One region of the Limosilactobacillus sp. genome, then DNA from elsewhere that is predicted to be linked to it. Evidence: riboswitches for the same ligand, from Rfam matches in the RefSeq annotation. Region 1 holds a riboswitch; the other holds the start of a gene.
The links. A riboswitch is a leader RNA that binds a small molecule or an ion and turns the genes downstream of it on or off. The one in region 1 is predicted to bind thiamine pyrophosphate.
Positions count from the first base shown of each region.

Region 1 (4,215 bases):
TGAGCAACGGCACCAGGAATGTCAGAACTCTGCAAGACCATTGAAATCACGGAACCGCCCGCCACACCGGTATGGGCGGTGGCGGCCAGATTAGCGGCACTCAGGCCGCCAATCGCAACGATCGGGTGGTGACTGGCCTGGACCAGTTGCCGAAGTTTGTTGCAGCCCAGTGCCGGGTCGGCATCGTCCTTGGAACTGGTTGGGAAGACCGGGCCGGCACCGATATAATCAACAGCGGTCAGCTGGTTGGCCTTGGCAATTTCGGGCAAGGTGTTGCAGGAGTAGCCGATCATCAGCTGACCCGCCGCTCGCTGGATGACGGTTTCAATCCGCTGGTCCTTTTGACCGACGTGGACCCCATCCGCTCCCACCTGCAGTGCCAGCTCCTCGTCGTCATCGATGAAGTAGGGAATTTGGTAGTGGCGGGTCAGCTCACGCAGTTGCTGGGCCATCTGTAATTTTTCCGAGTTGCTAAGCCGTGAAGCCCCCTTTTCGCGGTACTGGAAGGCTGTAATTCCTGCCTGCATGGCCAGCTCAACCTTCTGTAGGAATTCCTGTGAATCGTTGTGGGTGTCCTGGGTTCCGCCGACCAGGTAGGCCCGCAGCATTGTTGGCTTGAATTGCATGATTAGTCCTCCTTGATCTGCGCCCAGTGGTTCAGCGGACCGTGACCGTGGCCGACATTGATACCATCGCGAATGGTGGCCTCGACATAAGCCTTTCCGGTCCGAATGGCTTCCTCCATCGTGTGGCCCTTAGCCAGCTCGGCGGTGATGCAGGCGGAAATGGTGTCCCCAGTTCCGTGAGTGTTATGGGTGGCAACCCGCGGCGAGGTCATCCAGAAGTTTTCACCGTTTTCGAGGAGAACAAAGTCGTTGGCGGCGTTGGCATCGTGGAAGTGACCACCCTTGACGAGGACGTTCTTGGCGCCCAGGGACTGGAGCTTCTTGCCGGCAGTGACCATTTCATCTTCCGTCTCGATCTTCATCCCCGTCAGCTCCTCGGCTTCCGGCAGGTTGGGCGTAACCAGGTCGGCGAGCGGCAGGAGCTCATCCCGGACGACCGCGATGGCGTCATCGCTGAGCAGCTTAGCCCCGCCCTTGGCAATCATGACCGGATCAACGGTCAGGGGCCCAAAATCGTACTTCTTCAGATTGGCCACCACCGCCTTGACCCGCGGGACGTCGGCCAGCATTCCCGTCTTGCAGGCCCGGATGTTCAGGTCGGCCGCCAGGGAGGCAAACTGTTCGTCGATCATTTTCGGCGGCATCGGGAAGGCATCCTGGACGCCGAGCGTATTTTGCGCGGTCACGGCTACCACCACCATGGTTGCGAAGACATGGCGCATCTGCATTGTTTTGAAATCGGCCGCGATCCCGGCGCCACCGCCGCTATCGGTACCGGCAATTGTCAAAGCTTGTGGAAAATCATTAGTCATTGTTTTTATTCATCCTTTCTACGACGCCCTCTTGCACGCTTGTGCTGGTGAGCTGACATAATTCATCGAAAAACCGACTTTGCCACTGCCCGAGCCCCCGGACATCCCTTGCCGCCTGAACGCCAGCAAAGGCAAAGGTCTGGCAGGCGAGACTGCACGTTGGCAGCGGCGCTTCTCCTAGCGCTAGGTAGGCCGCCAGGGTACTGGACAGCATGTCCCCGCTGCCAACGTTCAGTGCCAAATATTGATCACCCAGCGGGTTGGTAAAGACGTCCTGGCCGTCGGTGACGAAGTCGGTGGGCCCGGACAGCGCAACGAGGGAGTGGTACTGGTGGGCACACTGTTGGGCGATGGTGGCTAGGTCCATGCTGCCCTGACCGGCGTCGATGCCGTGGGCTTGCCATTTGGCCCCGGTCAAGGCCGCAATTTCACCCGCGTTTCCCCGGATGACCGTAAAGTGGTAGTCCGCCAAAAGCTGGTGGGCAATTTTAAGACGATAGGGAACGCTGCCGACGGCGACCGGGTCGAGGACAACGGGCAGCCGGTTGGCGTTGGCGTCCAGAACCGCCCGAATTTGTTTCAGCTGGGCTTCGGTAATCGTTCCGAGGTTGATGGTAATCGCGTTGGCCAGTTGGACCATTGCCGCGGCCTCGGCAGGCTCCTTGGACATGATTGGTGAAGCGCCGATTGCACTCAGCCCGTCTGCCACCTTATCAATGGTGACGCTGTTGGCCACCGTCAGGACGACTGGATTGGCTTGCCGTAAACGATCAATTAATGCGTATGGCAAATTATTACAATTCAAAATATTCACTCCTTCCGGGCACACTTTGGGCACATTATTAGAAAATCCCCACCAGACTTACGTTGGTCTGATGGGGATTATTTCTTTCGTCCGCATTTCCCTCCGCAAGTACTGGCTTGACAGGTTCATAGGATCCACGCTTTTGAGCGCATCTCAGTCCGGCAGACGGACACTCCTAATGCAAAATGTTTATTTATTTTCTAACTATCATTCAGTATAGCACTTTTCGCGGGAAAAGGTTACCGCTCCAAGTATTTAATCATTTGCGGCAGGATCATGCCGGCCTCGTGCTGGCCGGTTTCGTACAGCTGACGTAATTTTTTAACGTTTCCCTCAATCCGGCTAACCCTGACTGGCTGTTGGGGAGCGATGGTGAAGAGCTTTTTCTCCCTGGTCAGTCGGTTGATTTCCTCGACCTGTTGATTGTAGACGGTTGGCCGATTAATGGCGGCTCGGACGAAGAGTGGGTAGTCCCGGCCGTAGTAACGCTCGTAAAGGCTGGCAAGGGTGCGGCTGGTTGGCTCCTTACGGTAGGTGATGTCCCGGGTCCGGATGACCACGATCTTATCGTAGCCCTGCTGCTGGGCCAGGTCGTAAGGAATGGAGTCAGCCACCCCGCCGTCCAGGCACAGGCCCTTGCTCGTCCGCTGCGGCTTCGCGATGATCGGCATCGACGAAGAAGCCTTGAGGGCCCGGGTGAGGTCTTCGCCGACCGGGTTGGTAAAGCTTGACGGCCTTGCCGGTGACCATGCTGGTGGCAACGGCGGTAAAGTTAGAAGCCGAACGCTCGTAGGCCCGTTCGTTAAAGTTTTCCCAGCGCCAACCATGATCCTCGAATAGGTAGTCGAGGTTGATGATCGTTTGGCGGTGAAGGAGGTGCGAGAATGAAATGTAGTCGCGATCGTGGCGATGATTGATGTTGATCATCGCTGCCCGGCCGTACTGCTTGGAGACAAAGTTCGCCCCGCACAGCGATCCGGCCGAAACGCCGATGACGTTGTCAAACTCGATGTGGTGGGCTAAAAAAGTATCCACGACCCCAGCCGTGTACTGACCACGAAAGGCGCCACCCTCCAAGACCAAAGCTGCATTGTATAGCATTCACTCCACGCTCCCTTAAATTTTGTGTTACCCAAAATTATACAACACCCGCAGCGGGGAATGTCAACGGGATTGCACTAGTTGGGTGGATCGTCGATAATAGAGATAAGGGAGGGATGACCAATGATCAATGATAAACTGACGGATCAGCAGCGGGTTCAACTGGCCCAGCTCGAATACCATGACTGGCAGGTGGGAGAAACGGTCCAAGTGGATGGGCTCATCATTGGCCAGGTCGGCCAACTGATACAGACGGAGAATGGCTTTCGCGCCACCGTGGTCATTAGTGGTCCCCATGAAGTCACCGTCCTTCTGCGTGGCTCGTCCGGGATTCGCAAGGGTGACCCGACCACCTGGACGAACGAATGGCTGCGGGTAAACCTGCCGATTGGCGGGGCCATTTTGAATCAGGTGCCGACCATCCCCCAGGAGATGTGGACCGCCGCCCAACAATTTAATAAGCTGCTCCACCAGCACCCCACCTGCCGCTTTTATGTCTATGGTCATTCCCTCGGCTCGATCAACGGCCAATTTGCCCTGGCAAACTGTGCTGCACCCGACCAGGTGGCGGGGGCCTGGCTCTATGAAGGCCCCAATCTCTACTGGCTGCTTGGCGATTCTCAGCGCCAGATAGCCCTGGACCTGCGCTGTCAGATCTTTAACTACATTGACCCCCGGGACGTCGTGGCGCTTGGCTACCTTGATGACCAGCACACGATTGGCCTCCTGCGGGTGGTCGACTCGCTTTTGATGGCACCGATCAGTCAGCACATGTGGGGTGGCTACCGTTTCGATAGCCGTGGCAAATTGCAGCTGGCGGATTCCTGGGGACCGCACCGCCGCGCCCAGCTCGATCAACAGGTGATCGATC
Region 1 covers NZ_JAKVPE010000001.1:462,397-466,611, reverse strand. Annotated here, with positions in the region: gene thiE (thiamine phosphate synthase) at 1-626, opposite strand, end outside; gene thiD (bifunctional hydroxymethylpyrimidine kinase/phosphomethylpyrimidine kinase) at 629-1,438, opposite strand; gene thiM (hydroxyethylthiazole kinase) at 1,431-2,228, opposite strand; TPP riboswitch at 2,324-2,430, opposite strand; partial or broken gene LKE23_RS02220 (patatin-like phospholipase family protein) at 2,483-3,344, opposite strand; gene LKE23_RS02215 (hypothetical protein) at 3,468-4,215, shown strand, end outside.

Region 2 (4,215 bases), 790 kb from region 1:
ATGGGTGGTGCCCTGACCGTTGAAGGGAACGTCAGCCCCGTTGCCGAAGCCAACATCCACCAGGATCCAAAGGCCTGCAACGAAGTCCTGACCTCCGACCTGCCACTGACGATGGTGGGCCTGGACGTTACTCTGCGGACCCTGCTGACCAAGAAGGAAACCGCTAAGTGGCGTGAACTCGGCACCAAGGCTGGGAAGGCCTACGCCGACATCACCGACTTCTACATCGACGCCTACTACAACCTCGACATCGACAAGAACGGTTGTGCCATTCACGATCCACTGGCCGTTGGTGTCGGGATCGACCCATCCTTCGTTACCACGCTGAGCCTCTTCGTTAAGTGTGTCTACGAGGAAGGTCCTTACTACGCACGGATCATTGGTGACAACGCCAAGTTGAACGATCCAAATCCAAACGTTAAGGTTGCCATCAACGTGGATAAGGAACGTTACTTAAACGTCTTCATGGACCTGCTGACCAACCTGTTCAAGGAACACTAGTCCACAAAAATAAACACTTCTAACCAAAAGGGATGAAGCCGCCAATGACTTCATCCCTTTTGTTATTCCGTAATCTTCTCCAGCATTCTCTTGAGCCGCGCCAAGGCTTGGTCGCGGTCGTCCGGCACCAGCAGGCATTCCTTGATGGTGGCGTGGCACAGGGTCATCACCGCCCATTGCGTGTCGGTCTGCGGCTCCAGCTGCGTCCCGTTTTCCTGCGGCAGCATCCCCTCGTTGGTCAGGAAATGGTTACGAACAAATTGGTAGTAGGGTCCCTGGTGAACCCGGTCGACGAACTCAGCGACCATTTGGTAGTAGTCCAGCGCGGCAAAGTGCTGCCCCGCCTGGCCCAGGGGAACGTGAATCGCCACCAGGACTTCTTGCAGGAGGTAGAGGTAGGCATCCGTCAGATCCGCAAAATACTTATAGAAGGCGCCGCGCGAAATCTGGGCATCCTTGATGATCCGGGCCACCTCGGCCGTCGCCAGGCTGTGCTGGCTGAATTCATTTAATAGGGCGGTCCGAATCCGCTGCTTTTTAGCGTCCTTGAGGTTGGTAAAGGTTCGACTTGGCATTGGCATTCCTCACATCATGTTTCTAATTACCAGGGAGACGGCCAGCACCAAGGCCCCGATCCCAACGATGATTTGCATCAAACGGCCGGGGAGGTGCCGGACAATGATCGGCCCGAGGATTCCGCCGAGGATGTTTCCCAGGAAAAGCGGGATCACGTAGTTCCAGTGGATTCCCGCCTCCAAGAAGAAGATGATGGCGGCCATCGTGTTGGTGGCCGTCATGGTCACGTTCTTCAGGGCGTTATTGATGGCAAAGGACTGCTGACTGTTGACAACGGTCAAGAGCGTCAGCATCATCACTCCGGCACCCGAGTTAAAGTAGCCGGCGTAGAGGCCGACCAAAAAGATCCCGACCCAGGCCAGCGCCCGGTGCAGGCGGGACCGACCGAATGCCCGACTGTTTTGAACCAGTTCGGGGCGAGCCTGGCGTGGCCGGTGGGGAAAGAGCAGGACGATCCCCGCGGCCCCGATACAGAAGGGTACCAGTTCCTTAAAGTACTTGCTCGGCAGGGTGAAGAGGAGAACGGCCCCGATCATTGACCCTACCAGAACGACCGGGATCATCAGCCACATCTGCTTGCGGTTGTGACGGAGCTCCCGGGCCGAGGCGAAGACCGAGCTGTACCCACTGGCCACCGTCGAATAGCTACTGGTCACGTTTGCAATCACCGGTGGCAAGCCCAACGCCAGCAGCGAGGGGTATGATATTAACGATGCTAGTCCCGCGGCCGCGCTCGTGATCCCGGCACAGATGCCGACAACAACCAATAAAGCAAAAAAAGTTAATCCAGACATTCTACAACCTCACAAATTTATTGACACCAACTATTATAGACGCTGTCACCCAGTCCTGCACCTCTTTCTCTAATTTGAACTTTATCCCCAAGTTATGTATCATAAGTAGTGAGATTAATACGATGTCTGGGGTGCCGGATGGCTGAGATAATACCCATTGAACCTGAACTGGACAATACCAGCGGAGGGAGATTCGGTAAATAATAAGAGAAACAATTCTGCCCCACAATGACTGCATTGTGGGGCCTTTTTCTTACCCGTTGACCGCCTTAATCTAAATCTCACTTTAAGGAGTCTTTCTGATGCACAAAAGAAGTTTTCACCTACGCGATATCATTCTGCTGGCCCTGATCGGGATCATCTTCGGGGTCATCTACTACGCGGCCAGCTTCGTCTACAACGGGCTGACATTGCTGCTGACGCCAATCGGCTACGGCCCGATGGCTAACGACATCACCATGGGAATCTGGTGCATGGCCGGTCCCCTCGCCGGTTTCATGTTCCGCCTGCCCGGCTCGTCCTTTCTTGGCGAGTTTCTCGGAGCGGCCGTCGAAATGTTTCTCGGTGACCAGTGGGGAGCTTCCAACCTGATCTCCGGGGCCGTCCAAGGGGTCGCCACCGAACTGGGCTTTACCGTCACCCTCTACAAGCTTTATAACTGGCTGACCGTCCTGACGGTTTCGCTTTCGACGACCCTGATCACCTTCGGCTGGGACTGGTTCCGGAACGGCTACAGCCACTTCGCCGGCCACATGCTGATTGTGATGTTTGTGGTACGCTTCCTGTCGATCTTCTTCTTCAGTGGCGTCCTCAACAAGCTGATCATCAACATGCTCAACCGGGCCCACGTCATTAAGGAGTAAGCCAATGAACGCTATTCAAACCGACCGGCTGACCTTTCGTTTTGAACACCAGCAGCCAATCCTTGACCAGGTTGATGTTGAATTTCCGCTGGGCCAGAGCGCGCTCGTCGTCGGTCCCTCCGGCTGCGGTAAGTCGACCCTCTTGAAAATCATTGCCGGCCTGTTGCCGAAATACGGGGGCGAAGTAACCAGCGGGCGGGTCGTTGTCCCCACGGATAGCGGCCACCGTCCCCGGATCGGAATGCTCTTTCAGGATCCGGCCATGCAGTTTGCCATGGACACGCCCCAACACGAGATGGAATTCACCCTTGAGAACTGCCAGGTTCCCGCAGAAAAGATGGCGGAACGAATCCAGCAGGCGGCCGCGTTTTGCCAGGTGACGGATTTCCTCGACCGCAAAATTGCGACCCTGTCCGGTGGCCAGCAGCAACGGGTTGCCCTGGCCGTGGTTCTGGTCATGCGCCCGGAAATCCTCCTGCTGGACGAACCCTTCGCCAGCATCGACGAGGCCAACCGCCGTTTTTTGATCGCCCAGCTAGCCAAATGGCAGAAGCATTCCGGCCACACCCTGATCGTCACCGACCACGACTGCCATGGTTATTCCAGATTGGATCCGCGGGTCTACCGCTTTAACGACCACCAGGTTCAATTGATCAGCCCCGACCAGGGACGGGCCTTGATTGCCCAGGCCGACAACGCCAGCCAGGAACCGCTGCACACGGCCGTTCCCGATTCTACGACACCGGCGATTATGCGACTGGACGGTTTGACTATCGAACGGGGTGACAGCCGACTGATCAAGGACGCCAGCCTGCCGATCGTCGAAAACAAGATTACCCTGCTGACCGGAGCCAACGGGGTGGGCAAGTCGACCCTCTTCAAGGCCCTGACCCGCCTGATCTCTTATCGGGGAAACATTTCCTACCGGGAAACCGATATTGCCAAATTATCACCCGGGAAATATCACCAGCAGGTTGGGATGGTCTTTCAGCAGGCCAACGACCAGTTCCTCAACGTCACGGTGGCTGAAGAACTGGATCTCAGCGCCAAGCACCAGCGGCAGCCGGTCCTAACCAATGACCACCTGCAAGCGATCCTGGAAGATTTTGGCCTGGCGGGAATGGAAAACCGGGTCGTCTACTCCCTCAGCGGGGGCCAGCGCAAAAAGCTTCAGCTCCTGGTAATGCTGATGATCGGCCACCCGGTTCTGCTCCTGGACGAACCCTTCGCCGGGCTTGATCGAAAATCGCTTGCGGTCGTGATTGACCTGATCAAGCGTTGCCAGCGGGCCCTGCCACAAACAATCGTCATCATCAGTCACCAGCTGGCCGGACTCGACCGCCTGGTTGACTACCACCTGCACCTGGCTGACCAGCGCCTGACCTACCTGGGAGGTGAATAACCATGAATCCAAGCTTGAAACTCTTTCTCGCGGTGATCATCGCCCTCGAGGTGACCTTCACCACCCACCTCTACACCAA
Region 2 covers NZ_JAKVPE010000001.1:1,250,362-1,254,576, forward strand. Annotated here, with positions in the region: gene LKE23_RS05835 (nucleoside hydrolase) at 1-501, shown strand, start outside; gene LKE23_RS05840 (TetR/AcrR family transcriptional regulator) at 564-1,076, opposite strand; gene LKE23_RS05845 (sulfite exporter TauE/SafE family protein) at 1,086-1,871, opposite strand; TPP riboswitch at 1,989-2,078, shown strand; gene LKE23_RS05850 (ECF transporter S component) at 2,174-2,734, shown strand; gene LKE23_RS05855 (ATP-binding cassette domain-containing protein) at 2,739-4,136, shown strand; gene LKE23_RS05860 (energy-coupling factor transporter transmembrane component T family protein) at 4,139-4,215, shown strand, end outside.
Region 2: it holds a riboswitch for thiamine pyrophosphate, as region 1 does, so the genes downstream of both, LKE23_RS05850 (ECF transporter S component) here and thiM (hydroxyethylthiazole kinase) in region 1, are expected to answer to the same signal.